DNA from 3 places in the Brevibacillus sp. WF146 genome. Region 3 is predicted to be linked to each of the others. Evidence: riboswitches for the same ligand, from Rfam matches in the RefSeq annotation. Region 3 holds a riboswitch; each other region holds the start of a gene.

Region 1 (9,816 bases), 1.6 Mb from region 3:
CGCTACAATGTGCAGGCGCTGATCCTGGGCGCGGTGATCCTTTTGACGATCGTCGCCGGCTCCATTTGGGTCATGAGCTTCAACTCCATGGTGCAGTAAGGCGGACAGACAAAGCAAAGCAAGGCAAAAACCTCTTGGGCCAATCGGGCTCAAGAGGTTTTTTTGTACGGGCGGCCGGAACAGCGCCCCCTCACAGCCGGACAATACCGGCAGCGGAAGGCAGGCCGTGCATGGAAGCACGGGGAGTGTAGGGGGATGGTGCCGCCAATGTGCCCCGGTGGTTTTTCTTTTTTCAAAACTTAGTTTATAATTAAGTTGACAATCATAAAAACTGGAAAGGGGCTTGTCTGAATGTACGAGATCGCGATTATCGGTGCAGGACCGGCAGGGGCCAGCGCGGCGCTGTTTACGGCGAAGGCGGGCAAAAAAACGCTGCTGATCGACAATGACAAGAGCATCACCAAACGGGCCTGGGTGGAAAATCACTACGGCGTGATGGAGATCACCGGCCCTGACCTGGTGGAGACGGGGAAAAAGCAGGCGGAAAAATTTGGCGCCGAGCTGGTGGCTGGCCAGGTGACCAACATCGTCAAAACGGAGCAGGGCTTTACCGTGGAGACGGACGGCGCAGGCACGTTTGAAGCCAGACACGTGATCCTCGCTACCGGCGTCTTGGTCGATCTGGCGGAAAAGATCGGCGTGGCGACCAAGCCCGGCACCGAGCCGCGGATCAAGACGGTGATCGACGTCGACCGGGACGGCAAAACCAGTGTGGAGGGCATCTGGGCGGCCGGAACGTGCGCCGGTGTCAGCGTTCATACGATCATCACCGCCGGCGACGGGGCCAGGGTGGCGATCAACGTCATCAGCGAGCTGAACGGCGAGCGCTACGTCGACCACGACGTGCTGAAAAGCTGAAACAGGATGAAATTCTTGTGCCCTTCTCTCCGTATAGTTGGGAGGGAAGGGTTTTTTCTTTGCAGCCCGAATTGGCTATAATCATGTTCATAGTGAAAACGAACGAGGAGGAGATCGGCGTGATCGCCAAGGAAAGTAACGTGAATGTTGTGGTGGCCGGGCTCCTGCTCGGTCTCTTGATGGCGTCCATGGACAACACCATCGTCGCCACTGCGATGGGAACGATCGTCGGCCAGTTGGGCGGTCTGGACAAGTTTGTCTGGGTCACCTCGGCGTACATGGTGGCCACGATGGCGGGGATGCCGATCTTCGGCAAACTGTCCGACATGTACGGCCGCAAACGCTTTTACGTGTTCGGGCTGGTACTGTTTTTGCTCGGGTCCATCCTCTGCGGGACGGCCGGCAGCATCGTCGAGCTGAGCATCTATCGGGCCATCCAGGGGATTGGCGGCGGGGCGCTGATGCCGATTGCCTTCACGATCATTTTTGACGTCTTTCCGCCGGAGAAGCGGGGGAAAATGACCGGCCTGTTCGGGGCGGTGTTCGGCACGTCCAGCGTCGTCGGTCCCCTGCTCGGCGCCTACATCACCGAGTACTTCGGCTGGCACTGGGTCTTTTACATCAACGTGCCGATCGGTCTCCTGTCGCTCTGGTTCATCTCCGCGTACTACAAGGAGTCGCTGGAACACCGCAAGCAGAGCATTGACTGGTGGGGCGCGATCACGCTGGTAGGGGCCGTGGTCAGCCTGATGTTCGCACTGGAGCTGGGCGGCAATCAGTTCGCCTGGGACTCCGCGGTGATTCTCGGCCTGTTTGCTGCCTTTGCCGCGCTGTTCGCCGTGTTTTTGTACGTGGAAAAACGGGCGGCCGAGCCGATCATTTCGTTTTCCATGTTTAAGCAGCGGCTGTTTGCCGCGAGCAATGTGGTGTCCCTCCTGTACGGGGCGTCCTTCATCATCACGACCGTCTACATCCCGATTTTTATCCAGGGGGTGTTTGGCGGCTCGGCGTCCAACTCGGGTCTTCTGCTCACCCCGATGATGCTCGGGTCGGTTCTCGGCAGCCAAACGGGCGGGATGCTGACAACGAAGACCAGCTTCCGCAACATCATGCTGCTGTCCGCCGCCTTTTTCCTGCCCGGCATGTTTTTGTTGGGGACGCTGACGCCCGAGGTCTCGCGCGGTCTGGTGACCGTCTACATGGTCCTCACCGGTTTTGGCGTCGGCTTTTCCTTCTCGGTGCTGGGCATGGCTGCGATCCACAACTTCGACATGCGTCAGCGGGGCTCAGCCAGTTCGACCAACTCGTTTTTCCGCTCGCTGGGCATGACGCTGGGCGTGAGCGTGTTTGGGATCGTGCAGCGCAACCTGTTCCAGAGCGGCATGGAAGAGGTGTTCGCCGGGGAAGGCAGCGGCGTTCCGGCAGGGGCGCTGGTCGATCCGCGGGCGGTGCTGACTCCGGAAACCCGGGCGTCCATTCCGGCACCTGTCCTGGAGCAGATTACCGCGGTCCTCTCCTCGTCGATTGCCCAGACGTTCATGTGGGCGCTGATCCCGGCCTGTCTGGCGGTCGTGGGAATCCTCCTGATGGGCGGCGAACGGGTGAAAATTCCCGCTGCACAGGTGCGTCCAAAAACAGCGGAGCGGGAACGGGTGTAGCCGAAAGCGGCGGTCATACGCGTGGGGCTGATCATTCATCGGTCTGCTGACGGACGGGAAGAAGCCCCCTGACATGCGGCAGTTGATGCAGGAGCGGGGGCATCGGCTGCTGACGGGGCTTTCGTTCGCCTGCCGGGCAAGTATGAACGTATGTGGAACGAATCTGGATGTTCAACGTTTTCCAACGGTTTCGTTTATCATTCTGCTAGTGATTGGTTTTCAGCAATGGAGGTGGTCACGTGTTTCATACGCCTATCGGGCGCCTGCGCGCCGTCGGGTATGCGGAAGGCATCTCGTTTCTCGTGCTGCTCGGGATTGCCATGCCGCTGAAGTACTTCTTTCATTATCCGTTGGCCGTCACGATCGTGGGCGCGCTTCACGGCCTGTTTTTTGTGCTGTATCTGATCGCCGTTGTACACGCCGCGAGTGTGCACCGCTGGTCGTTCCTGCGGGTGCTGGGCGCGTTTGTCGCGTCGCTTTTGCCGTTCGGCCCGTTCGTGTTTGACGCGAGGCTGCGCCGGGAGCAGTAGGAGCCGGGCGGCAGGGTCGGGAACTGTACCGTGGAACCCGTTCAATCATCCCGAATAGTCGGGGGGTGGACGTGGTTCTTTTTATTGGGGCCGGCGAGGGCAATTTACACCCGGTCCCGGACGTATTATAATCGAAGCCGTTTAGAGAAGACGCCCGAAAACGGGCTGGAGGGCTAACCAGTGGGATACGAGATCATTCTCATCATTGTCGGCATCAACATCCTCTACGTGTCGTTTTTTACGCTGCGCATGATCCTGGTGATCAAAGGGTACCGGCTGTTGGCCTCCCTGCTGTCGATGGTGGAGGTATTCGTCTACTTGAAAGGGTTGGCGATCGTCCTGGACAATCTGGACAACCCGCTCAATCTGGCCGCGTACTGCATCGGATGGGGAATGGGGGTCTATCTGGGATGCCGGATCGAGGAGTACCTGGCACTGGGGTATGTCACCCTGCAGGTGGTCGTCGATTCGCCGGAGCTTGACCTGCCGGCAAAGATGAGAGAACACGGCTTTGGCGTCACCTCCTGGGTGGCGGATGGCAGAGACGGCAAACGGCTGGTCATGCAGGTGCTGACCAAGCGAAGCAACGAGCAAAAGCTGTGGATGCTGATCAACAACCTGGCGCCGAAAGCGTTTGTCATCTCGTTTGAGCCGAAGCACCTGAAAGGCGGTTTCTGGGTAAACCGGCTGAGAGGCTGAGGGAAGCGGCAGAGACGAACAGCGAATGCAAGCAAAAAACAGCCCGCGTGCACCGGATGGAACACCGGCGGCACAAAGGGCTGTTTTTTGCGTGTGGGAAGCATCTCGCCCGGCTCAAATTCGGCCAGGAGACATTCGCATCATTGAACTTTTCGTTGGAACAAGTCCACAAGTCCGCCGTAGATGGCTTGTCCGTTCGTCTGTCTCGCCCAGTTCAGGGTGCCGTACTCGTAGTGCCACCACTCCTGGGGATAGTTGACGAACCCTGCTTCCGTCATCAGATGGTACAAGAGGCGGCGGTTGTCGCGGATGCGCCGCTCGGTCTCGTCCGGGTCGCGCATGCGTTCAAAGTAGCGGGTCGCTGCCCGCTCGCTGAAGTCGTCAAACGCCGTGCCCATGTCCAACCAGCCGTCCGGCCCCGCAATCGTCAGGTCGACGGCTCCGCCGGACAGGTGAGGGGCGGGCTTGTGCACGTCGACGGTGGGAGAGGCGACGTACTTGTCCAATTCGCGGGCCAGCGCCTCCCCTTCCTGCCAGCCCTGGTCGATCAGCGACTGCTTGAACCGCTCGTACAGCGAAGCCTGCACCCGATGGGAACGCCATCCGTCCAGCACCACCAGCCGATAGCCGTCGGGAAGCCGCCCGGCCGCTTGGGCCAACCGCAGCGCCGCCCCTTCGCGCAGGTACGCTTCCGGGAGGGCACCCTGATAGCCTTGATGGTAGTAGGCGGGGTAGACGGAGATCCTGGGCGAGAGCGTCGAGAGGGGAACCAAGGGATCGCCGCATTCCCGCAGAGGCGGAAGCGGTGCGGAATCGCTGCGCGGCTCGTGCGGAATCGGGGGGTATGTCATACGGGTCACCTCCGTGCTGTGTGTTTGAATGGTTTTGCAGCTATCGTAACGAATCATAGAGATACAGTAAACGGATTCTTTCAGCAAGGATCAATGGGCACACATCCTGCTGCGGCACAAATCCTCACGATTTTTCTTCCCGGAATGATGGCAGCAGGGGTTGGGCTAGCTGCATCGTTATCATACTTGTCATTACCGAGTACTGTTCCAGCGCTTGTGAAAGTGTTTATCTTCTCACAATAAAACACTAGATAATTCCAATATTTTAAGATGGTAGTTAACAAATCTTAATATATATTATATAGTAAATATTGGTATTTGAACAAAGTTGTTATGGGGAGGGAAAACTGATGCTGAAAAAGATGTATGGATTGGTATGTTCAACCGATCAAACACAATGATATTGATCCGGATACCGGAAAAAACCTAATTACAAGATACTTGCATTTGGAGCCCGGAACGTTAAAGTTTACAACTAATAAAACAGTAAGCAAAGGTACAACAATTGCTACCTCTGGTAAAAGTGGAGCCACTGGTTACCATTTACACTTCGATGTAAATGCAAAAGGAATGACTTATCCGGGTGATTACGATACGTTTTCTCCCTGGGTTTTTTGGCCCGAAAAGAGACCTTCACTATTAAATATAGATCTTGGGGGAGATACACAAGGACAACACGAGGAAAAGTTCGACGATCCGGAATACTTCTTCGACTTTTTACTTATCGATTACGTTGGTAAGGACGAATTTTTTAGATGGATGGACTCTATTGAGGAGTCAGAGCGTACAATGACAAACTTTAAAAAATATTTCAAATTAACAGAAAAAGATATCAATAAGATTATGAAGACTTCATTGTCGCCTGAAAGAGAAAAGAAAATTTTGGGTAAATCCTAGATTAACTCCACTTAAAAACACTCTCATGACTTAAAGCGTGAGAGTGTTACATTTTCTATTCAATAACGAAGGAGGACAACCATTTTGCAAAGAAAAACGTACCTATACCTAACTCTTCCCGTAGCCATTGCCGCGATCTTGGTCACCTTTTATACCATTGATTCGTTTGACAGAATCTTCGTATCCTCACCAGAAAGGCAGACCGTTCGTGAAGAAGATGTGCTGCAAACCGTTGCCAGGATAAAAGACAACGTAAAAATCGGCTCATCCAAACAAGAAGTCGCCGCACTGTTCGGAGACCGTTACGTTCTCGTGGATGACCAGGGGGATCTCGAAAACGGCTGTGAAGAATTCTGGCTGTACCGCTTTTTCACAGAGGAGGATTACCAGCCTTCGGTGCCCGACCATGTCATTGATGAAGAAGGAATTCGCAGTGGAAAAGTAGGAGCCGCTTTCTTCATCGGCTGGAAAGATGAACGGGTGTACCTGTACACCATCGCTTACCTTCAAGGCCCGAATCACGATCTACATTTTTACTCCAATGTGAATGGAACCATCGAGGATGAAATCATGAATCCAGACGGCACGACGACTCGCAGCGAATAAGACAGCCCATTGAACCCCCGCTTTTTCCTTCCTATCCACGGCCACTTTTGTTATGATGGAGACAAGTGCCAGTCATGTGCGGCACAGACAGCTTCATACGGAGCAAACAGGTCTTCACCTGCGCGGACGCTTCCGGGTGGGTGAAGTTAAAAGGGAAGTTTGGTGAAAATCCAACGCGGTCCCGCCACTGTAAGAGGGGAGTTTTCCTTCACGGCGACAGCCATCCACTGCTCCAGCGGGAGTGGGAAGGAGAAGGAAAGCGGCGATCCTCAAGCCAGGAGACCTGCCTGTTTTGCGTGTGCACTGATTTCCTTCGGGTCAAAGGAAAAGGTGAGGATTGTCGTGGACGTCGTGTCGACGCTTTGCTTCCTTTGGTTTCCAGGGAAAGCAAGGCGTTTTTTGTTGTTTCTGGAAAGAAAATGTGAACGGTGTTTGCGATGGCCTACAGGGAGCGGACCGTTTGGCGTCGCGTCCCTGGTTGGCCGGCGAGAGGGGAGGAAACGGGCCGATGAACAAACCGGACAACAAGCGGGGACTGGTCCTGGTGTACACCGGGGACGGCAAAGGGAAGACGACGGCGGCACTCGGGCTGGCCGTACGGGCGACCGGGCGCGGCAAGCGCGTCTTGGTGGTTCAGTTTATCAAGTCGCCGGAGCGCACCTACGGGGAAAAGATCGTGTTTGACCGGCTGGGAATCGAGATGGTGCAGAAAGGCGTCGGCTTTACCTGGACCAAAACGCCCGAGGAGCACCGCGCCGCCCTGCGGGAAGCGTGGCGCTACGCCAAGGAGCAGGTAATGGGCGGCCAGTACGACGTGGTGATTCTCGACGAGCTGAACAACGCGCTGGCGATTGAGCGTTTTCCCGTGGCGGACGTGCTGCCGCTGGACGATGTGCTGGACACGATCAAGAACAGGCCGCGCCACGTGCATCTGGTGATTACGGGACGAGACGCGCGGCCGGAAATCACGGCGATCGCCGATCTGGTGACGGAGATGAAAGCGGTCAAGCACTACTATGACGAGGGCATCCCCGCCGTCCTGGGGGTGGAGTATTGATGACGGACGTGCTGGAGGTGTTCGGCCACGGCGGCGATCTGGTCACGGCGGCGGAGCGCTTCGGCGTGGAAGCCGGGCGATTTGTGGATTTCAGCGCCAACATCAACCCGCTGGGCCCCCCAGCCCGCGTGCTGGAAGGACTGCGGGAGGCGCTGCCCCAGGTGGTTCACTATCCCGATCCGGGGCACCGGTCGTTTCGCAGCGCCTTGGCGGCGAAGCTGAACCTGCCGGCGTCGTGGCTTCTGCCGACCAACGGGGCGGCCGAGGCGATGGCCTTGGTGATCTTCGCGCTGCAGCCAAAGACGGTCGGCATCGTCACGCCCTGCTTTTCCGAATATGCCCAACTTTCCAAGCAGTTCGGCGCCCGCGTGCTGGCGTGCCCGGGCCGGGAAGAACGCGGCTTCAAACCGGACGAGGCGGAACTGTACCGGCTGTTTGAACGGGCGGACCTCGTCTTTGTCGGTTCTCCCAACAACCCGACCGGCCTCTTGTATGAACCGGACGAACTGCTGCAGATGGCCGGCTGGACGGCCGAGACGGACACGCATCTGGTGGTCGACGAGGCGTTTCTCGACTTTGTCGCGGAAGAGCGGCAGTTTACGCTGGCCGACAGGCTTTCCCGGTTTCCGCGCGTGCTCGTGATGCGCTCGCTGACGAAGATGTTCGCCATCCCCGGGCTGCGCCTCGGCTACGCCGTCGCCGTTCCCGCGCTGATCGAACGGCTGCGGGGAAAGCAGGTGAGCTGGAGCGTCAACAGTCTGGCGCTTGCGGCCGGGGAGCTCTGTCTGGAGGAATCCGCCTACGCAGCGGATACCAGGCGGCTGATCGCCGAGGAGCGCTCCTATCTGTCCGGCGTCATCGGGAAGGAGTTGGGCTGGCGCGTCTGGCCGGGCGAGGCCAACTTTCTACTCGTGCGCTGTCCGGCTGGACTGACGGCGGCGGAACTGCAGGAGATGCTGGGCAGACGGGGCATCCTGATTCGCAGCTGCGCCATGTACCCCGGCTTGACGCCCGGCGATTTTCGCATCGCGGTCCGCACCCGGCAGGAAAACGACCGCCTGCTGGCGGCCTTGCGGGACGTGTGGAGCGAAAGGAGGGAGCGGCGCTGAGCCTGATCGTGGTGACCGGGGGCGTCCGCTCGGGAAAGAGCCGCTTCGCCGAAGAACTGGCCGCACAGACGGGAAGCCCCGTCTTGTACGTGGCCACCGGCCAGGTATGGGACGAGGAAATGAAGCAAAGGATTGAGCGGCACCGGGCGCGGCGACCCCGAGATTGGGGACTGGCCGAAACGAACGGCACCCTGTCCGCTGCCCTTCCCCAAATGGAGAGGTATCCGGTGGTGCTGCTGGACTGCCTGTCGACGTGGATCAGCACGCGGCTGATGAGCGTGCCGGAAGCGTCCTGGCGGGACGAAGCGATCTCGCGGGCGCTCATGGACGAGGCGGAGCAGTGGCTGGATGCCGCCTGCAGCGGCGGCCGGACCGTCATCGCCGTGACCAGCGAGGTGGGTCTGGGCGGCGTCGCGATGACCAAGCTGGGCCGTTGGTTTGCCGACGTGCTGGGCGACGTCAACCAGTTGGCCGCCAGACGGGCCGATACCGTCTACGCCGTCTTGGCCGGCATTCCCTGGAGGATTAAAGGATGAACGCGTTTTTTCATGCCCTGTCGTTTTTTACCCGCATCCCTGTTCCCTGGCTGCGCCCGTCAGAAGAAGCCTGGAAGAAGAGCGTCGCCTGGTACCCGGCTGTCGGGCTGGTGATCGGCTTCGTGCTGTGGGGGGCGCATCAGGCGGCCTTGTGGGCGTTTGCGCCGCTGACCGCTGCCGTATTGACGATGGCCTGCTGGGTCTACATCACCGGCGGGCTGCATCTGGACGGCTGGATGGATCTGGCGGACGGTCTGGGCAGCAGCCGGCCGCGGGAACAGATGCTGGCGATCATGAAAGACAGCCGGACCGGCGCGATGGGGGTGCTGGCGGCGATCGTGCTGCTTCTGGTCAAGACGGCGGCGCTGGCCGAGCTTGACCGGCCGGGTCTCAGCGCCTGTCTGTTCCTGGTGCCCGCCGCCGCCCGCACGCATGTGCTGCTGGCGATCCGCTGCTGGCCGTACGTCACCGGGGAAAAGGGCATCGGCAAAAGCGTCGGCGAGGCGCTCCGCCCCTGGCACATCGGTATCGGCTATCTGCTGGTGCTGGCGTTGGGCTGGTGGATCGCCGACGTCCGGGCGGTGACTGCCGTCGTGCTGTCGCTCGCGGCCAGCCTGCTGTTTGCCCGCTCCGTCGCCCGCAAGCTGGGCGGCTTGACCGGCGACTGCTACGGCGCCCTGATCGAGAGCGCCGAAGCCGTGATGCTGCTCATCCTGATTGGGAGCTGGTGGCCGTGAGATGGATGTGGGTGAGGCACGGACAGACGGAGGAGAACCGCGCCGGCCGCTACCTGGGACACAGCGATGTGCCGCTGAACGAGCACGGCTGCGCGCAGGCGGAGCAGGTGGCCCGGCTGCTCGCTTCGGAACGTCCGTCGGCGCTGTACACCAGCGATTTGCTCCGCTGCCGGCAAACGGCGGAACGGCTGGCAGCGGTCTGGGGACTGGAGCCCAGG
Region 2 (9,816 bases), 2.2 Mb from region 3:
CGCGCCGGCTCTCCGCATTGGGGGCTTCCACGCCGATCACGTCCAGTTTGACGTCCCGCTCACCGCCGAGCCAGTCCAGATCGCCCCGGACGCTCTGCAGGTAGCGGGTAATCAGCGGCGTGACCAGTTCCCGGTTGGCCGGCGACACGCCCTCCTTCACCTCGACGAACACCTGTCCGAAATGCTTGCCGCCGGAGACGACCTGCAGCTTCCAGATGCCCGCATGCGGCAGTACGATCCCGGAAGGAAAATGGCCGTCCGCGTCATACTGCGGTCCCGCCACCCGGTAGCTGCCCAGCTCCACGCGCTCCCCCTCGGTGCTCCACCCGACCAGATTCACTTCCGGGGCAAACGGGCCATTCAGCAGCCAGAACACGTTTTGCATCTGTCCTTCGTACAGCTCATCCGTGATGATGCGCACCGGCTTCTCGCCGACGTAGCGGAACGGTTTGCCGTCATGGACCGTCTCCGTCTGCGGCGACGGGTTCCACAGCACGGGAGGAGAGGAGACGAGGCCGAACAGCGGGGGTACGGTTGTCTCCGGCGCGGGGCCGGGGGCGGTCGGCTGCTTGGGCTGCAGCGCATCGGGCCACCACATCCACAGGGCCAGCAGCGTCACCGCGGCGGACGCCGACGCCAGAAGCGGTCCGCGCCTCTGCCGCTGCGACCGCTGTCTGATGCGCTTTCGCACGGCTTCTTCCATTCCGGGGGTAAACGTCACGTCCTTGCACACCGTTTCGTCGGCCCGCTCCTTCAGCTCTCGCAGCCATTGGTCCCGTTCCATTCCCATTCCTCCCTTGACGCCATCCGCTGTCTCAACTGCTGCCGGGCGCGGTGCAGCCGTGTCCGGACCGTTCCCTCCGTCACGCCAAGCACCTCGGCCGTTTCCGCGATGGACAGATCGGCGTAGTAGTGCAGCGCGATCACCTGGCGGTACAGCGGCGGCAGCTCCAGCACCAGGCGAACCAGCTCGTCCCGTTGCGCCCGCTCCATGACCTGCCGCTCCGCGGACACGTCGCTCTCCCGGCTGATCCAGGAACGAGGCAGCAGGTTGCGAAACGCCCAGGAGCGCAGGCACCCTTTGCACTCGTTCACGGCGATCCGGTAGAGCCAGGTGCGGATGCTGCTCTCGCCGCGAAAACGGGGCAGGTGACGGTACGCTTTCAAAAAGATGTCCTGCGTGATGTCTTCCGCCAGGCTGCGGTCTTTCACCATCAAGGTGACCAGGCGAAGCACGCGCGTCCCGTATTCCCGCATGATCTGTTCCAGCACCGCTTCCGCCGTCGGCTGCAGTTTCTCCACGCGGCGCGCCTCCCTTCGTGTGCATTCACCTGTTTAGATGCGGCCGGCCGACGGAATGTTACAACGTTTATGGCGAAAAACGGGTCCAGGTGCGCGGAAGTACGTCTTACGTCACCTATGCCAGACGGCTGCCTGACTGCCGCCCGTCCGCTCCGGCATGAAGAAAATGTGCGGCTTCCCCGTCCGGGGGTGGATCATCACGTCCGCTTCCACGCCGAAGACGTCGCGGATCAGCTCCGGCGTGAAGACCTTCTCCGGCGTGCCGGAGGTGACGATCCGTCCCTCCCGGATCACGTAAAGACGGTCGCAGTACATCGCGGCCAGGTTCAGGTCGTGCAGCGCGGCGAGGACGGTGACCCGCAGCATTTTCAACAAATCCAGCATGTGCAGTTGACATCGAATGTCCAGATGGTTCGTCGGTTCGTCCAGGACGAGCAGCTTCGCCTGCTGCGCCAGTGCCCTGGCGATCAGCACCCGCTGTTTTTCCCCGCCGGACAGCGACAGGTAGCTTCTCTGCGCAAACGCCTGCATCCCCACCCGGGACAGCGCCTCCTCACAGATTTGTTGATCCTCGGAGGTATCCGCCTCCCAAAACCGCTTGTGCGGAAATCGTCCCATCATGACGATTTCGGCCACGGTGAAGTCGACTTCCATCGAAGACTCCTGGCGCACCACGGCCATCCGCCGGGCCGCCTGCTGCGGCGACAGCCGGTAGAGATCATCGCCGTCCAGCGAGATCAGCCCGGCGTCCGGCTTCAGCACGCGGTAGATGCTCTTCAACAGCGTCGACTTCCCGCTCCCGTTCGGGCCGATCAGGCCGACGAGCTCCCCTGTCCGGACCTGCAGGCCGACATCGTGGAGCACTGCTTTTTTGTCGAGCGTCACGGAAAGGTCTTGGGCCGTCACGTTCACCGTCCATCACCTCCAAACGAATAGGAACTGCGGCGCATCAGCCAGAGAAAGAACGGTCCGCCGCACAGGGCCGTGACGATCCCGATGGGAAGTTCCTGCGGCGCGAACGCCAGTCTGGCGATCACGTCGGCCCAGACGAGAAATACCGCTCCCAGCAGGGCGCAGACGGGCAGCACCCGCCGATGGTCGGAGCCGACGACGATCCGCACGATGTGAGGCATCATCAGCCCGACGAATCCGATTGCGCCGCTGATGGCCACCATCACGCCGGTCAAAAGCGCGGTAATCACGAGCAGCCCCTTGCGGAACCGTTCCACATGCACCCCGAGCGTGCGGGCGGTCTCCTCGCCCATCAGCATGGCGTTCAACGACCGGTAGCGGGTCAGAAGAAACGCAAGCCCGGCGGTCACGGCAGCAGCCGGGAGGGCGAGAAACTCCCATTTGGCGCCGGCCAGGCTGCCCGTCATCCAGAACAGCACGGCCTGAATGCCGTGTTCTTGGGGAGAGGAAAAGACGAGCAGGCTGGTCGCGGCGGACAAGACGGCAGACACGGCGATGCCCGCCATCAGCAGGCGAACGGTGGCGTTTTGCCCGCCGAGCCGGGAGAGGAAAAAGACCAGCAGGAGGGCGCCAAGCGATCCGGTAAACGCGCCGACGGACAGGGCGTACTGGCCATACAGCCCGAACGCGCCAAACAGCATGACCGACGCGGCCCCGACAGACGCCCCCGAGGAGACGCCCAGGATGTAGGGATCGGCAAGGGAATTGCGGACGAGCGCCTGGATGGCCGCCCCGACTACGGAGAGGCCGGCCCCGACGAGGGCGCCAAGCAGGACGCGGGGGAGCCGAATCTCCCAAATGATCGTCTCCGCCGCCTTTGACCAGTCGGGCTGCACCCATTCGCCGAAAAACGGCAGCCTGGACAGGGCAATTCCCCAGACCGTACGGGGATGAATGTCAACCGAGCCCAGCGTAACGGCAAACGTGACGGACGCCAGCAGGAGAGCCGTCAGACCGACGAGAACCGCGCAGAACCAACCCCGGCCTCTCTCCCCGATGAAAAACGCTGCTTTCCGCAAACCAATCCCTCCTGTCGAATGTGGTGAGGCGGCGGGAGAGGACGGCTCCGTCCCGCCCGCACGGCCTTAGTCTTGAAACTTCTCCGGATAGAATCCTTTGGCGAGCGTCTCCAGGGCCATTGGCGCCCGGACCCCCTCTGCCGCTGCGGAGAGAGGGAGGACGATCAGCTTCTGGTTTCGAATGGCCGGCAGGTCGGCCAGCTCTTTTTTCGACAGCAGCAGCTCCCGTTTTTGCTCGACGGTCTTGTCGCCGTAGTCGACGATGACGATCACGTCCGGCTGCCGGTTGACAACCTCTTCCCAGTTGACGGTGGCCCAGCCCTTGGGGATGTCGTCGAAGATGTTTTTGCCGCCCGCCATCGAGATCAAGCGGGTCATGTAGTTGTTGGCGGCCGTCAACAGCTGATCCTCCCCGCTGTCGTAGACAAACACGCGCAGCGGTTTTTCCGGCTGTCCGATCCGCTTGGCGATCTGCTCCATCCGTTCGTTCATCCGGGCGATCAGCTCGTCCGCCTTTGCTTCCACGCGGAAAATGCGGCCGATGTTGCGGATGTCCGTGTACACGTCTTCCAGTGTGGGCGACGTCATGTTGGAGGACTGATGCAGATACGCCTTGATCCCCAGCTTCTCCAGCTCTTCCACCGTGCCCACCGCTTTGTCGGTGAAGGCGCTTTTCCATCCGGCGTAGACGAAATCCGGTTCCGCCGCCAACAGCACCTCCTTGGACGGGTATGTCTTGGACAGCACGGGGATTTTTTCATACGCTTCCCGGTATTCCGGCAAAATGCGGTCGTCCAGATAGGCCGTTCCCGCCATCCTGTCTGCCAGACCCAAGGCCAGCATGATTTCCGTCGTGTGCTGATTCAGCGTGACGGCCCGTTTGGGCGGCTGTTCAAAGGTCAGCACGCGATCGCCGTTTTGAACGGTAACCGGCTGCGCCGCTTCCGCTGCTGCAGGCTCTGCGGCCGGTTGCTGTTGACGGTCGTCCGGGTGGGAACTGCCGCACGCCGACAGGAGAAGGGCAAGCAGCACTGTTTTGACCAGCCAAAAGCGGGAATTGAAACGAAATTTTTTCATGACACGTCCTCCTCTGCATATTTGATAATCGCAATCATTACGTTTTATACAAAACCTCCATGATACGGTCTCGCCCGCTCGTTGTAAACCTTTTTCCCACGTGTTCCGCAGCAACAAAAAAGCATCCCCCGTGTTGGACGAGAGATGCCAGTCTGCATGCGGACACGACAAAAGAACAGACGCGGGGCGCCTTTTCTTTCCGTTCCCTGCTTTCCACACATCCCCATCCTCGTGGGTTGAGCGTGATCGCTTCACGGCAGGTCTCCTGGCTTGGGTTCATCGCCCCCTGCACCTTCCCATCTCCCCGAATCAAGCGAGACAGTGGCTGTCGCAGGGCGCTCCCCGTCACAGTGGCGGGACCGCGTCGGACTTTCACCGAACTTCCCTTTTAAGCGCCCGGGCGCACCTGCACCCGGACGGCACCGTGAAACGCGCTATTCCGTTTTTTCGTCTGAGCCTTACCCGATGACGGTCAGCTGTTTCGGGAACTGCGTCAATACCTCGCTGCCGTTTTCCGTCACCAGCACGTCGTCCTCGATCCGCACGCCGCCCACGCCGGGGAGGTAAATCCCCGGTTCGATCGTGAAGACCATGCCGGGACGAAGCACTGCCTGGTTTTGCCCGTGAACCGACGGATACTCGTGGACGTCCATGCCCAACCCGTGGCCCAGACGGTGCATGAAATACGGGCCGTACCCTTTCTCCTCGATCACGCGGCGAGCCGTCTGGTCGAGGTGAGCCAGCGTGACGCCGGGGCGCACCTCGGCGATGGCCGCTTCGTTGGCCGCGAGCACCGTCTCGTAGATCTCCCGGAGCTGCGGGCTGATCTCGCCGACCGCAAAGGTGCGGGTGATGTCGGACACGTAGCCGTCAGCCGCCACGCCCAGGTCAAACAGCAGCAGTTCTCCCTCGCGCACCTGCCGGCTGCCCGGAGTTCCGTGCGGCAGCGCCGATTTTTCCCCGGCCAGCACCATCGTGTCAAACGACGGCCCGTCCGCCCCCAGCCGCTTCATCTGGTACTCCAGTTCGGCGACGATCTCCATCTCGGTGACGCCCGGTTTCACTTTTTTCAGGCTCTCGCGCAGCGCCTCTTCCACCAGCCGCACGGCGTGCTTGATGCGGGCCACTTCCTCCGCCGACTTGATCAGCCGCATTTCGCGGAGCGGCTCTTCCACATCGGCGTACCGCGCTGCCGCCACGACCGCGCTCATCGCTTCGAAGCGCTCCACGGTCATGTGGCTCTTTTCGATGCCCAGCCGCGTCAACCCGGCGGGCAGCGCCTGTTTCAACACGTCGTACGGATTGTCCGTATCGGTATGCGTCAGAATCTGCTTGACGCCGGACGCCGCCTCGGCCGCCGCTTCGCGATCCAGCGCCGGGACGATCAGCGACGGTTCGCCCTGCGCCGGGATGATGAGGCCCATGAACCGTTCGTGGGGTTCCGTAAAAAAGCCGGTCAGATAGTAAACGTGTTTGGGCGAGGTGATCAACACCGCGTCCAGCTCTTCCTTTTCCATATACGCGCGCAACTGCTGCATGCGCTCCTGGTACAACTCGCTCACCCTGCTTTCTCTTGGTTTCTACTGCGAGGATACCATGTCCCCGGGAAAAAAAGAAGCGGACGGGCAAAAAAAACCGACGCCCGCACCCTGTGCCGGCTGTACGCGGCGGGCCATCGCTACCGCTGCACCGAACGGCTGCAGGAAATCCGCGTGCCGGTTCTGCTCGTCTACGGCCAGCAGGACAAGCGGATGTACGCATACGGCCGGATGCTGGCCGAGCACCTGCCCCACGCCCGGCTGGCCCTGATTCCCGGCGTCAAGCATCAGGTCGTCACCCGGGGCGCCGGGCCGTTTAACGAATGGTGCCGGGAGTTTGTCTTAATCGGTTGGAGGCGAGACTGACGATGTAAGGTGAGCGCAGAGGCATCCGTCCAGTTGGGTCAGCTCTTGGACCGGGCGGATGAAAACGTAAAAAAGCCGGTGCCCCAGAGGCTCCGGCCTATCCGTCAGATTTTTTCCGGCAAAAGTTCCACAAATCCTTAAACTCCGAGTATGTGCGGAACGGCTTGCTGAGTACGCGGTAAGGGAGCGATTTGAGAAAATGGGGGATGCTGCCCTCGACTTCCTCCTTCACCCGCTTCGGCTTGCTCATGATGCGGTGCAGGTAATTCAGGTACAGCTCCTTTTCGATGCCCGAGGTCCGTGCATCCGTCTTGCCGCACGTCTCGCACCTCACCTCGTACAGGATGTCGTCGATGTACGTCACTTCGTGTACCGTTTCGTTCATGCACGACAGACAGTACAGGGCTGCTTCCATCTTTTTCTTCCTCATCTGCTCTCCCCCCTTTGCGCCTTCGCCAGCAGTGCCTCCGCCAGCGCTTCGTCGATTACCAGTTTGTCAAAATAGCCGCCCTGCAGCACGCCCCAGACCGCTTCCAGCTTTTTGGTGCCGGAAGCGACGCCAACGACGGTGGGAATCCTCCGGAAATCGGCCAGCTCCAGTCCGATCACCCGATCGTTGAGGGAGTTGCCGATTTCTTCGCCGTCCCGGTTGTAAAAGCGGGAGCTGATGTCGCCGATCGCCTGGGCGGCCCGCAGATGCTCGATGTCTTCCGCTTTCAGGTAGCCCATCTGCTCCATCGTCGATTCGAACGGATTGCCCACGCCGACCACAGCCAGTTCCACCTTTTTCGCTTCTTCAAGCAGCGCTCCGATATCCGAGGACTCCAGCAGCTGCCGCTTCAGTTCCACTGACTCCACGATGGCCGGCGCATATAAGAACTGGCAGGTTCCGCCCAGCTTTTTCGACCACTCGTACGCCAATTGGTTGGAGTGAATCTCGATGCGATGCCGCCCGATGCCGCCGACCAAAGGGTATACCTTCATTTTATGGTGCTTTTCATAGGGATATTCGTTAACCAGGTGGTACAGCGTCGTCCCCCAAGAAATGCCGACCCGCTTTTTATTGCGAATCCAGCGGGTCAGATGCTGGGCGGCCGCCTTGGCCACCTGCTGTTTCACAATCTCCTCGTTGTCGCTGCCGTGAGCGGGAACCACGATCACTTCATCGATGCCGTAGGCCGCCTCCAACTGCTGCTCCAACTCCACCATGCTGACGGTCTCGTCACGAATGAAAATTTCCACGATGCCCGTATCCTTCGCCCGCTGCAGCAGCTTGGAGATGACTGGCCGCGAGACGCCCATCTTCTTAGCGATTTCCGCCTGCGTCAGCTCCATCATGTAATACATTTTGGCAACTCGTACCAGTTCCCGCTTCTCTGTCCAATTGTACATAGCGACCCCTCATCAAAACCGTTGCTATCTGTTTCCAATTTTCATTATAGCACAGTTGGTCGCAATCCATCAGGGGCGAAACACACCTCGGGAACGCCGGCAGGCGGCTTCATCGGACAGCGAGACGGGCGGCCTCCCTGTCCATCTGCTCGCGGAGGCGGCCGATCAGCGTCGATTCGGTAAACTCGACGTCGTCGTAGGTAATCACCTCGCCCAACGCCACCGGCCGCTTCAGCCGGATGTGCGGACCGATCAAACCGATCGGCAGCGCGTTCATCGCCTGTTTGTCGGCGGCGGTCACAATCCGGCCGTAGGCGGTAAAGCCGCCGATCCCGTCCAGCGCTTCGCCAGCGGCCAGCGCCTTTTTGGCCACGGCCACTGTTTCCGCCACCATCCCGTACTCGGGCGCGATCGTCGCTTCTTTCATGAGGTAGGCACGGGCGACCGAGAGCGGCGTCTCCAGACTGGTCAGGTGATAGGGGCGGTACAGCAGGTAATGGGGACCGCTGCCCATTTTCAGGTACTTCATCGTGTCGTGCACTTCCTGCATCGTGGAGGTGATGACGACAAACACCCCCGGCGCGACGCCGTCGATGTAATCCACCACTTTGGTGCGCTGAAGTATCCCTCCCTGTTCCTGCAGCGAAAACAACCGCGGCAGTTCCTCCAGTCGCGCTTTTCGCCCGTGCATCCCCGGCACGTCCGGGACGAAGCCGGTCGCGTTGGCGACAGCCGTCATCTCGACCATCGTCTTGGTTCCGTCTTGAAACGAGGCCAGCATTTTCGGGCTGGAGCCTTTCTGCAGGGCTTCCGCCCGGGCGGTATCCGGGTTAGCCTGCAGGTTCAGCGGGTTGTTTTTTCCCTTGCCCAGCGCGATGACGTCAAAGCCCAGCGTGTCAGCAAACTCGTACAGTTCCATGATCGCGCCCGGCTCGTCTCCGGCGGAACCGGTGTAGACGACGCCCGCCTCGTCGGCCAGCCGCTTGAGCAGCGGGCCGACGGTGACATCCGCCTCCACGTTCAGCATGACGATGTGCTTGCCGTGTTGAATCGCCTCGCAGGCCATCTGCGCCCCGATGTCGGGAATCCCGGTGGCGTCCACGATTACGTCAACGTTGTCGAGGCGCGGCACCATGACCGCATCGGTCGTGACGACGGCGCGGCCGCCCGCAATCCAATTGTCCGCTTTGTCTGGATCATTCGTTTCCTTCATCGCCGCTTCCGGCACGTCGGCCCGGCGAAACGCCTGCCTGGCGTTCTCGGGAAACAGATCGGCCGCCGCCACCACGCGCATGCCGCGCATGCCTGCGATCTGCGCAATCAGCCCTCTCCCCATCTGTCCGGCCCCGATAAGCCCGACCCTAATGCAGCCGCCGTCCTTGTGCAGCGCATCCAACCGTTTTTTCACACCCAACATGGTCCTCTCCCTCTTTCTCTACAGATTACCGCCGGAACCCTTCTCGCGGACAAACGCCACGACCGTCCCCGACTCCAGCGACGGAATCGCCCGCTCCTCCACATGGATCGTGCCCGGCAGCTGCGGGGTGGGCCTGCCGTCCGCCTTGATCGTGCAGTGGCCGAGCGTCTTCAGCGTTTCGTTTGCCTTTTCCCCCACGCTGGTGACCCGGTACAAGCAATCGCCGATCATCAGAAAATCGCCTGGCAGGACCTCCTCCGCCTGTTCCGATCTGGTGTGCAGAACCGCCATGTCGCGCAGTTCTTCGGGGACGTCGTGGTTGAACAGAATCAGCGTGTTCTCCTGCAAAAAGGCGGGGACCAGCTCGCCGATGTCAACAATGGTGGAGTGGAACAAAGGTTTCATGATCGCGTACCTCCCGGTGCATGTGTTTTTTATCCGCTCACTCGCTGTACAGGCCAACACTCATGAAATAGGCGATGACCACCGCCAGCGGGCCGGTGATCTGGCGGGACAGCAGCACAGCCGAAACGCCCACCTCGATCGTTTCCGGTTTGGCCTCACCCAATGTCAGTCCTACCGGCACGAAGTCGCAGCCGACCTGCGGATTGATCGCAAACAGGGCGGGCAGGGCCAACTGCGGTGGGATGTTGCCGCGGCCGATTTCCACGCCGACCAGCACGCCCACCACCTGGGCGATCACCGCCCCCGGCCCCAACAGCGGCGACAAAAA
Region 3 (9,816 bases):
GACATGAACCAGCGCGCCGCGTTGTATCTGGAACTGAAAATGGACAAGTTGGACCGGGAACGCTAGTTCGTTTGTGAAAACACACAAACAGAGAGGCGAAAAGATTAAGGGAATCCCCAAGGAAACGCGTCCTGAAAACGCTGTACAATGGTAGTACACACGTTAATCGGCGTTGCGAAGGAGGACGTACTACCATGATTGTAGGGATTCCCAAAGAGATCAAGAACAACGAAAATCGCGTAGCCATTACGCCTGCCGGCGTGGCTGCACTGGTGCAAAACGGCCACACGGTTCGCATCGAAAACGGTGCAGGCCTGGGCAGCGGCTTTACCAATGACGATTACACGGCGGTTGGGGCGGAGATCGTCGCGACGGCGGCGGAAGCCTGGGCAGCCGATATGGTGATGAAAGTAAAAGAACCGCTTCCGTCCGAATACGGCTACTTCCGCGAAGGCCTGATCCTGTTTACCTACCTGCACCTGGCGCCGGAACCGGAACTGACCCGCGCCCTGATGGAGAAAAAAGTGGTGGCGATCGCGTACGAAACCATCCAATTGGACAACGGCGCACTGCCTCTCCTGATGCCGATGTCCGAAGTGGCCGGCCGCATGGCGGTGCAGATCGGCGCGCAGTTCCTGGAAAAGCCGTACGGCGGCAAGGGCGTGCTGCTCGGCGGCGTGCCTGGCGTGCAGAAGGGTGAAGTGGTCATCATCGGCGGCGGCATCGTCGGCACCAACGCGGCCAAAATGGCGGTCGGCCTGGGCGCCAACGTCACCATCATCGACGTGAACGCCGATCGCCTGCGCCAACTGGAAGACCTGTTCCAAGGCCGCGTGCAAACCCTGATGTCCAACTCGTTCAACATCGCCAACGCGGTGAAAAAGGCGGACCTGCTCGTCGGCGCCGTGCTCATCCCGGGCGCCCGTGCGCCTCGCCTGGTGACGGAAGAAATGGTCAAAACGATGGCGCCGGGCTCCGTGATCGTCGACGTGGCCATCGACCAGGGCGGATCCATCGAAACGATCGACCGCATCACCACCCACGACAACCCGACCTACGAAAAACACGGCGTGATCCACTACGCGGTCGCCAACATGCCGGGCGCGGTGGCGCGCACTTCCACGCTGGCCCTGACCAACGTGACCGTGCCCTACGCCGTTCAGTTGGCCAACAAGGGCTACCGCCAAGCGATCCTGGAGAACCGCGCGCTGGCCAAAGGGGTCAACGTGATCGACGGCAAAGTGACCTACAAGGCCGTCGCCGAAGCGCACAACCTGCCGTACGTCTCCATCGACGACGTGCTGCTGGTGAAAAACTGACCGGGCCGGGACGATCCCAGCCGACACAGCACAACCGTGACCAACTGCCTGCCCTGCCGATCGGGGCGGGCAGTTTTTTTGCCGGGAGATCGGGTTTGAGAGAATACAGGCATAGGGAATGAGGATAATAGTTGCTAAAGGCGCCGGCTGCCGGCAGGCAGGAGGAGTTGTGACGGAATAGCCGCCTGCTGCGGATGGACCAGTGTCTTCCCTAGATATTGGCAGAAGGTTTTCCGTAACCGGAGGGAAAGGGTACTTCTCTCGTAGTGCGTACCCTTTTGCAAATATGGTATGCTACTAGGCAGTAGAACGAGTGAGGAGTGCAGCGATGTATCAACTGGTCAAAAAGTTCCTGTTTCAGATGGACGCGGAAGAGGCGCACGAGAAGACCATACACGTGCTCCGGTCAGTGGAAAACTCCGCACCGGGCAAAAGCATCCTGAAGATGGTGTACCAGTTCCGCGACGAACGTTTGGAGACAAAGCTCTGGGGCATCCGCTTTCCCAATCCGGTGGGACTGGCCGCCGGATTTGACAAAAACGCCGAAGTCTACCACGCGCTGGCTTCGCTGGGCTTCGGGTTCGTGGAAGTGGGCACGATCACGCCGCAGGGACAGCCGGGCAATCCGCAGCCGCGGCTGTTCCGCCTGCCGGAGCAGCAGGCGGTGATCAACCGCATGGGTTTCAACAACTACGGCGCCTACACCGCCTCGCAAAACCTGGTGGACTACGCCTATGCCGACATCCCGATCGGCATCAACATCGGCAAGAACAAGCTGACGCCCAATGAGGAAGCGGCGGCCGATTACAGCAAGTGCCTGGACCTGCTCTATCCGTACGGCCACTACTTTGTGATCAACGTCAGTTCGCCCAACACGCCCAACCTGCGCGATTTGCAGGAGTCGGAAAGCCTGCGGGCCATCATCCGCGAAGTGAAGGCCAAGGCGTCCGAACTGGAGATGCGCGGCGTCAAGGCGAAGCCGATCCTGGTGAAGGTGTCGCCCGACATGGCGGACGAGCAGATGAGTGACGTGGTCAGGACTGCGGTGGCCGAGGGGGCGGCCGGCATCATCGCCACCAACACGACGCTGTCCCGCGATGGGGTGGAGAGCCATCCCTACGCCGAGGAGGCGGGCGGCTTGAGCGGAAAGCCGCTGGAGGAGCGGTCCACCGCCTGGGTAAGAGAAATTTACCAGGAAGTGGGGGACAAGGTGCCGATCGTCGGAGTGGGCGGTATCTTCACCGGCGACGACGCCTACCGCAAGATTCGCGCCGGCGCCAGCCTGGTGCAGGTGTACACGGGGATGATCTACCGCGGGCCGGGCATCGCCCGCCAGATCAACAAACGGCTGGTGCAGCTATTGAAGCGGGACGGGTTTGCCCGCATCAGCGACGCGGTGGGCGTGGACGCGCGATAGCGCACCTCGGGGCAAAAGCGATTCTCCCCTTTTGCTTTCGCGGGGGTTCGTATATAATGGACGCAAACGTCCAAGAAAATGATGGAAAACGGAATACAACGGAGCTAGGTGCCCTTATGCATATAAGGGGTAACAGGGAATCGGGTGAAAATCCCGAGCGGTCCCGCCACTGTAACCAGGGAATTCTCTTTTGACAGGCCACTCGCCGGTCGCCGGACGGGGAAGGCAAAAGAGCGTGATGATCTGGAAGCCAGGAGACCTACCTAGCTGCCGCACCCAAAAGCCTTCGAGGAAAGGAGAGGTGAGCCCAGGCAGCACGACTGTTTCGTTTCAGGGAGTAGTCGTCTATTGACATTGCGCAAAGCTCATCCGGCCGGATGAGTTTTTTTCTTGGACGTTCGATGTCGAACCAGATAGGGAGAGGATGCTGAATGAGCCGTTCGCGTTCGCTGATGAGCGGATTGCTTGTGACCGGATTTGTCCTGTACTTTGTACTGAATGAGCCTGAGACCGGATACGCCATGCACATCATGGAAGGCTTTTTGCCGGTGGGCTGGTCGCTGTTCTGGTGGGCCGTGTTTCTGCCCTTTTTCCTGCTGGGCCTGCGCTCCATCAAGCGGCTGGTCCAGGATAACCCCGAATTGAAGCTGTTGTTAGGCGTGGCGGGGGCGTTTACCTTTGTCCTGTCCGCGCTGAAAATTCCGTCCGTGACCGGGAGCAGTTCCCACCCGACCGGGACGGGCCTGGGAGCCATCCTGTTCGGCCCGCTGGTGATGTCGGTGCTGGGCACCCTGGTGCTGCTGTTCCAGGCCCTGCTGCTCGCCCACGGAGGCTTGACCACGCTGGGCGCCAACGCGTTTTCCATGGCGGTGGTCGGGCCGTTTGTCGCCTACGGGGTGTATCGGCTGGTGCTTCGGGCCAACGGCGGCCAGCGGCTGGCTGTCTTCCTGTCGGCGGCCCTGGCCGACCTGAGCACGTACGTGGTGACGTCGCTGCAGTTGGCGCTGGCGTTTCCGGCCGCTTCCGGCGGTGTCGCCGCCTCGTTCGCCAAATTTGCCGGCATTTTCGCGCTGACCCAGGTTCCGCTGGCCGTAAGCGAGGGGCTGCTGACGGTGCTCGTCTGGAACTGGCTGCAGTCGTACAACGCAAAAGAGCTGATGCAGCTGCCGCTGCTCAAACGGGAGGGGATGTAAATGAAACGCTGGTCCAACTGGGTGCTTTTGCTGCTGGTGGCGGTGCTGGCCGCGCTGCCGCTGGTATTGGTGAAAGATTCGGAGTTTGGCGGGTCGGACGGCGCGGCGGAAGAAGCGATCAAAGAAGTGGCCCCCGGCTATGAGCCGTGGTTCCAGCCGCTGCTGGAGCCGCCGGGCGGCGAGACGGAGAGCCTGCTGTTCGCCGTGCAGGCCGCCTTGGGCGCCGGATTTATCGGATACGCAATCGGCCTGTACCGGGGCCGGTTGAACAACAGCAAGGAACAATGATCGGGCAGTTGGATGCGCTCGCCTACACCAACCGGCTGCGCCGCCTGTCACCCGGGCGCAAGCTGCTGTTTGCCCTGGCGCTGATGCTGATCGTCCTGGCCAGCCATCCGCCGGTGCAGCTCGCCGCCTTTGTCTGGATCAGCGTCTGGATCGTCGGCTACGCCCGCATCCCCTGTCGCGTCTACCTGGTCGGCCTCGTTCTCGCGCTGTCGTTTTTGGCGGCGGGAATGCCGGCCCTGTTGGTGGAAGTGGCGCCTGTAACGGGGTGGGGCAGCGGCGCGAATGTCCTGGCCGCCTGGCAGTGGGGAGGCTGGGTGGCCTATGTGACAACGGACGGCGTCGCGCGGGCGGCGACCCTCTTGTGCCGCTCCCTCGCGGCACTGTCGTGCTTTTATTTCGTGCTCTTTACCGTGCCGTTTGCCGAGCTGCTCCAGGTGCTGCGCCGCATCGGCCTGCCGGCGGTCCTGACCGATCTCGTGATGATCATGTACCGCTTCGTGTTTGTGTTTCTGGAAACGGCAGCCTGGCTGCGGACCGCGCAAATCGCGAGGGGCGGTTATCAGGGAGTTCGCGCGGCGCTCCGCGACACCGGCAGGTTGGTCACCCGGTTGTTCGGAAGAGCGATGCTCCGGTATCGGCAGGTGTACCTGGGCATGATGGCGAGAGGCTTCACGGAGGACTTTCGCGTCGTCGGCCTGTCGGCACATGTCCGCTCCAAGCGGCACGAGCGGGAGGCGCTGGCCGGATGCGTGCTGCTGGCGGCATGGGAATGGTGGATCGGAGGATGAGACGTGACAACGCATGTGCTTGAGTTTGCCGACGTGCATTACACCTATCCGGGCGCCCGCCAGCCGGCGCTGAACGGCGTGACGCTGGCCGTGCCCGCCGGCCGGAGATGCGCGCTGCTCGGCCGCAACGGCTGCGGCAAGTCGACGCTGTTTCTGCATGCGAACGGCATTTTTCGCCCGCAAAAGGGACAGGTCCTGTGGAAAGGCGTGCCGATCAGCGCTCGCCGTGCGGAACTGCAGGCGCTCAAACGAAACGTGGGCCTTGTGTTTCAGGACCCGGAACAGCAGTTGATCGCCGCCACCGTCGCCGAGGATCTGTCGTACGGACTGTGCAACCTCCATCTGCCGGAAGACGAGATCAAGGAAAAAGTGCGGCGGACACTGGAGGCGTTCGGGATGAGTGAGTGGGCCGACACCCCGGTTCACCATCTGAGTCTCGGCCAGAAGCGGCGGGTGGCACTGGCCGGCGTGATGGTGATGGAGCCGGAACTGCTTTTGCTGGATGAGCCGACGTCCTACCTGGACCCGTGGCAGACGGAGGCCTTTGTCCGCGAGCTGGAGCGCATCCATGCGGCAGGCACCACGATTGTGATGGCGACGCATGACCTGGATTTCGCGTTTGCCTGGGCGGACTGGGTGTTTGTGATGGACGCGGGGCGGCTTGTGCTGGCCGGGGAGCCGGAGCGGGTCTTTGCCCGCCGGGACATCCTGGCCGACTTGCGGATGAAACCGCCCGCCGTACTGGAGCTGTGGGAAGCCATCCCCGGCCATGTGAAAGAACGGCTCGGCCGCGGCCTGCCCCGGACGCCGGGCGAACTGGCGGAGCGGCTGCGTTCGCTGTAACGAAGCGGCTGAAACCGTTGGCCGTTCGCATGACGCTTTTTTGACGCGAAAAGACCGAGGGACTGTGCCTCGGTCTTTTCGTTTCTCGCGGCAGATTCGGTTTTTCGCGGTTCCGGATCGGAGAGGAACCGGTTCGCCGTGCGGGCCCCGGCTTACAGATCATAGTACAGTTCGTATTCCTTCGGATTGACGGTGCGTTCCACTTGTTGGATTTCGCCGCGCTTGAGGGCGATCCAGCTTTCGATCACGTCGCGGGTGAAGACGCCGCCTTCCAGCAGGAAGTTGTGGTCCCGTTCCAGCGCGTTCAGCGCTTCTTCCAGCGAGCCGGGTGCGCTCTTGATCTCCTGTTTCTCCGCATCGGAGAGGTCGTAGATGTTGCGGTCAACCGGCCCGTAGCCCAGTTCGCGCGGGTCCAGCCTGCGCTTGATCCCGTCCAGGCCGGCCATCAGCATGGCGGCGAAGGCCAGGTACGGATTCGCCGTGGAGTCCGGGGTGCGGAACTCGATGCGAGCCGCTTTCGGCGTCACGGCAGCCACCGGAATGCGGATGGCGGCGGAGCGGTTCCCTTTGGAGAAGACCAGGTTGACCGGCGCTTCGTAGCCGGGCACCAGCCGTTTGAACGAGTTGGTGCTCGGATTGGTCAGCGCGATCAGGGCCGGCGCGTGATACAGGATGCCGCCGATGTAGTAGAGCGCCATTTGGCTCAGATTGGCGTAGCCGCCTTTTTCGTAGAAGAGCGGTCGTTCGCCGTCAAACAGGCTTTGGTGCACGTGCATGCCGCTGCCGTTGTCGCCGACGATCGGCTTCGGCATGAAGGTGGCCGTTTTGCCGTGCTTGGCCGCCACGTTGCGGACGATGTACTTGAACAGCAGCAGGTTGTCAGCCGTGCGCGTCAGGGTGTCAAAGCGGAAGTTGATTTCCCCTTGGCCGGCGGTGGCCACCTCGTGGTGATGGCGCTCCACTTTCAGGCCGGCTTGGGTCATCAGCGTGCACATCTCATTGCGGATGTCCATCTGCGTGTCGGTCGGCTGCACGGGGAAGTAGCCGCCCTTGTTGCGCACCTTGTAGCCCAGGTTCTGCCCTTCCTTGCCGGTGTTCCAGAACGCTTCCTCGGAGTCGATGTGGAAAAAGGAGCCGGACGGTCCGGAAGCGTAGCGGACGCTGTCAAACAGGAAGAACTCCGATTCCGGGCCGAAGTAGGCGTCGGTGGCCAGGCCGGTCTGCTTCAGGTAGGCCTCCGCCTTCAGGGCGATGCCGCGCGGGTCGCGTTCGTAGGGAGTGCCGTCCGGATTGCAGATGTTGCAGACGATGTTCAGCGTTTTCGCTTCGACAAACGGGTCGATAAACGCGCTGGCCGGGTCGGGCATCGCCACCATGTCGCTTTCCTCGATGCCTTTGTACCCGGTCAGGCTGGAGCCGTCAAAGGCGACGCCGTTGAGGAAGGTCCCTTCGTCAACCGCGTAGGCGGGGATGGTGACATGATGCTGGCGGCCGGGCAGGTCGACGATGCGGAAGTCGACATATTCGATGTTTTCTGATTCGATCAGGGAAAGAACTGCTTTCATATCCATAGCGATCACTCCATTTACGAATAATCATCGAGGTTTTCGTCTTAACGTTCGATTTTCGTCCGTTTCTATACTAGCGATTATAGTGGTTGGATTTTGGGACTGTCAAGAGGTTTTATCACGTTTTATGTCAGATTTTCTGACGTAATATTGCGGGGTGTTGCAAAAGGGTCTGTTTTTGTAGAATGGAGACAGACTATTTCGAACAAGAGTGGGAGGAAAGCGGATGAAAGTGTTGGTGTTGGGGGCAGGTGCGGTTGGCGGCTATTTTGGTGCCCGATTGGCGGAAAACGGGGGAGATGTTACCTTCCTTGTGCGGGAACGCCGGCGGCGACAGCTTCTGGAACGGGGCCTGCGCGTGCAGAGCGTGCACGGCGACATCCATCTCGAACAGCCGCAGTTGATCGTCGCAGGCGAAGCGGCAGGGCCGTTTGACGTTGTGATCCTGTCCAACAAGGCGTATCACCTGCACGACAGCCTGGAGGCGATCGCTCCGTACGTGGGCGAACAGACGGCGGTGGTGCCGCTGTTGAACGGGATCGCCCACATGGAGCTGTTATGGGAGCGTTTTGGACGGGAGCGGATCCTGGGCGGTCTCTGTTTTATCGAGACGACGCTGAACGAGGATGGCGATGTGGTGCAGACCAGCCCGACGCACGAAGCGGTGTTCGGCGAGTGGGACGGCGGGCGAAGCGAGCGGGTGGACGCGATGGAACGGGCCTTTGCCGGGACGGCGGCCTCGTTCCGGGCGAGCGCCAACATCCAGCGCGACATGTGGCACAAGTACCTGTTCATCACCACCCTGTCGGGCATGACCACGCTGATGAACGCGGCGGTGGGGCCGATCCGTGACGCTGCCTACGGGGTGGAGCTGACGCGCCAACTGGCCGAAGAGGTGGCCTCCGTGATGCGCGCTCTACATGCCCCGATCGACGAAGATATTGTCGAGAAGCAGATGAAGACGTTTCTGAACCTGGGCTACGGGATGAAGTCGTCGATGCTGCGCGACATGGAAAAAGGGCTGCCGGTGGAAGCGGATCACCTGCAGGGCTACCTGCTGAAGCGGGCGGAGGAGCTGGGTGTTGCCGCGCCGCTGCTCAAAGTTGTCTACAATAATCTGAAGGTTTACGAACGGAAGCGGGAAGCAGGCAAATAAGGTATAATAGTAACGATTTGCTGATCTCGAGAGGAGGGGTATACATGGAAGTGATCAAGATTTCCCCCCGCGGTTACTGTTACGGCGTCGTGGACGCCATGGTGCTGGCGCTGAAAACGGCGCAAAATTTTGACCTGCCCCGCCCCATTCACATTTTGGGGATGATTGTACACAACGCCCACGTCGTCGAGGCGTTTGAAAAACTGGGCGTGAAGACGCTGGACGGCGAAGACCGGCTGGCGCTGCTCGACAAGATCGACAAGGGAACGGTGATTTTCACCGCGCACGGCGTTTCCCCCGAAGTGCGGAAAAAAGCGCGCGAAAAGGGATTGACCGTGGTGGATGCCACCTGCCCGGACGTCACCAAGACCCATGACCTGATCCGCGAAAAAGTGGCGGACGGGTATCACGTCATCTACATCGGCAAAAAAGGGCATCCGGAGCCGGAGGGAGCGGTCGGTATTGCCCCCGACAAGGTGCATCTGGTGCAGACCGTGGACGAGATCGAGGCGCTGAATCTGCCCGCCGACAAGCTGATCGTTACCAACCAGACGACGATGAGCCAGTGGGACGTCAAACACCTGATGGACGCGATCGTCAAACGCTTCCCGCAGGTGGAGGTGCACAACGAAATCTGCCTGGCCACCCAGGTGCGCCAGGAGGCGGTCGCGGAGCAGGCCGGAGAGGCCGATCTCTGCATTGTCGTCGGCGACCCGCGCAGCAACAACTCCAACCGGTTGGCGCAGGTGGCGGAGGAGATCGCCGGCGTGCCGGCCTACCGCATCGCCGATTTGTCCGAACTGAAACTGGAATGGCTGAAAGGAAAGAAAAAGGTGGCGGTCACGTCCGGCGCGTCCACGCCGACGCCGCTGACCAAAGAGGTCATCCAGTTCCTGGAGCAGTACGATGAGACAAAGCCGGAGACGTGGGAGAAAAAGCGGACGGTCAACATGGAGAAAATCCTGCCGGCAGTGAAGCAGTAAGGGGTCCGCTGCCGACCAAGGCGGGACACCGTCACCACCGGGAACTCCCGCGTTCCCGACATCTGAAAGCCAGCGCATTCGGCCGAGGAGACGAGCGGTGCCTGCTCGTCTCTTCAGCCTGACCCAAAGGAGAGCGTATGTCCGAAGCACTGTCCAGCCAAGCGAGCGAAGAACGCGCGGCACAGCGCGTTAGCCTGAACGCATTCTACCTGTTTGCCTACTACGGGTTCGGCTCGTTTTTTCCGCTGATTACCCAGTACT

What was found. Region 3 has a riboswitch for cobalamin ahead of A6764_RS04325 (energy-coupling factor ABC transporter permease). Riboswitches for the same ligand answer to the same signal wherever they lie in the genome.
Region 1: it holds a riboswitch for cobalamin, as region 3 does, so the genes downstream of both, cobO (cob(I)yrinic acid a,c-diamide adenosyltransferase) here and A6764_RS04325 (energy-coupling factor ABC transporter permease) in region 3, are expected to answer to the same signal.
Region 2: it holds a riboswitch for cobalamin, as region 3 does, so the genes downstream of both, A6764_RS15655 (ABC transporter substrate-binding protein) here and A6764_RS04325 (energy-coupling factor ABC transporter permease) in region 3, are expected to answer to the same signal.

The regions. Positions count from the first base shown of each region.
Region 1 covers NZ_CP109943.1:3,801,188-3,811,003, reverse strand. The annotation lists gene cyoD (cytochrome o ubiquinol oxidase subunit IV) at 1-99, shown strand, start outside; gene A6764_RS18805 (FAD-dependent oxidoreductase) at 352-918, shown strand; gene A6764_RS18800 (MDR family MFS transporter) at 1,038-2,576, shown strand; gene A6764_RS18795 (DUF3817 domain-containing protein) at 2,816-3,106, shown strand; gene A6764_RS18790 (DUF2179 domain-containing protein) at 3,287-3,805, shown strand; gene A6764_RS18785 (M15 family metallopeptidase) at 3,946-4,656, opposite strand; gene A6764_RS18780 (M23 family metallopeptidase) at 5,023-5,553, shown strand; gene A6764_RS18775 (hypothetical protein) at 5,638-6,159, shown strand; cobalamin riboswitch at 6,251-6,465, shown strand; gene cobO (cob(I)yrinic acid a,c-diamide adenosyltransferase) at 6,668-7,216, shown strand; gene cobD (threonine-phosphate decarboxylase CobD) at 7,216-8,325, shown strand; gene cobU (bifunctional adenosylcobinamide kinase/adenosylcobinamide-phosphate guanylyltransferase) at 8,298-8,861, shown strand; gene cobS (adenosylcobinamide-GDP ribazoletransferase) at 8,858-9,598, shown strand; gene A6764_RS18750 (histidine phosphatase family protein) at 9,604-9,816, shown strand, end outside.
Region 2 covers NZ_CP109943.1:3,135,334-3,145,149, forward strand. The annotation lists gene A6764_RS15635 (hypothetical protein) at 1-784, opposite strand, end outside; gene A6764_RS15640 (sigma-70 family RNA polymerase sigma factor) at 754-1,302, opposite strand; gene A6764_RS15645 (heme ABC transporter ATP-binding protein) at 1,414-2,214, opposite strand; gene A6764_RS15650 (FecCD family ABC transporter permease) at 2,211-3,227, opposite strand; gene A6764_RS15655 (ABC transporter substrate-binding protein) at 3,360-4,370, opposite strand; cobalamin riboswitch at 4,608-4,812, opposite strand; gene A6764_RS15660 (M24 family metallopeptidase) at 4,829-5,923, opposite strand; gene A6764_RS15665 (alpha/beta fold hydrolase) at 6,083-6,274, shown strand; gene A6764_RS15670 (hypothetical protein) at 6,372-6,704, opposite strand; gene A6764_RS15675 (sugar-binding transcriptional regulator) at 6,701-7,666, opposite strand; gene A6764_RS15680 (NAD(P)H-dependent oxidoreductase) at 7,776-9,083, opposite strand; gene A6764_RS15685 (PTS glucitol/sorbitol transporter subunit IIA) at 9,102-9,488, opposite strand; gene A6764_RS15690 (PTS glucitol/sorbitol transporter subunit IIB) at 9,526-9,816, opposite strand, start outside.
Region 3 covers NZ_CP109943.1:897,658-907,473, forward strand. The annotation lists gene A6764_RS04310 (PucR family transcriptional regulator) at 1-66, shown strand, start outside; gene ald (alanine dehydrogenase) at 195-1,319, shown strand; gene A6764_RS04320 (quinone-dependent dihydroorotate dehydrogenase) at 1,648-2,736, shown strand; cobalamin riboswitch at 2,826-3,018, shown strand; gene A6764_RS04325 (energy-coupling factor ABC transporter permease) at 3,168-3,929, shown strand; gene A6764_RS04330 (energy-coupling factor ABC transporter substrate-binding protein) at 3,930-4,217, shown strand; gene cbiQ (cobalt ECF transporter T component CbiQ) at 4,214-5,005, shown strand; gene A6764_RS04340 (energy-coupling factor ABC transporter ATP-binding protein) at 5,009-5,848, shown strand; gene glnA (type I glutamate--ammonia ligase) at 6,001-7,419, opposite strand; gene panE (2-dehydropantoate 2-reductase) at 7,643-8,572, shown strand; gene A6764_RS04355 (4-hydroxy-3-methylbut-2-enyl diphosphate reductase) at 8,617-9,555, shown strand; gene A6764_RS04360 (MFS transporter) at 9,693-9,816, shown strand, end outside.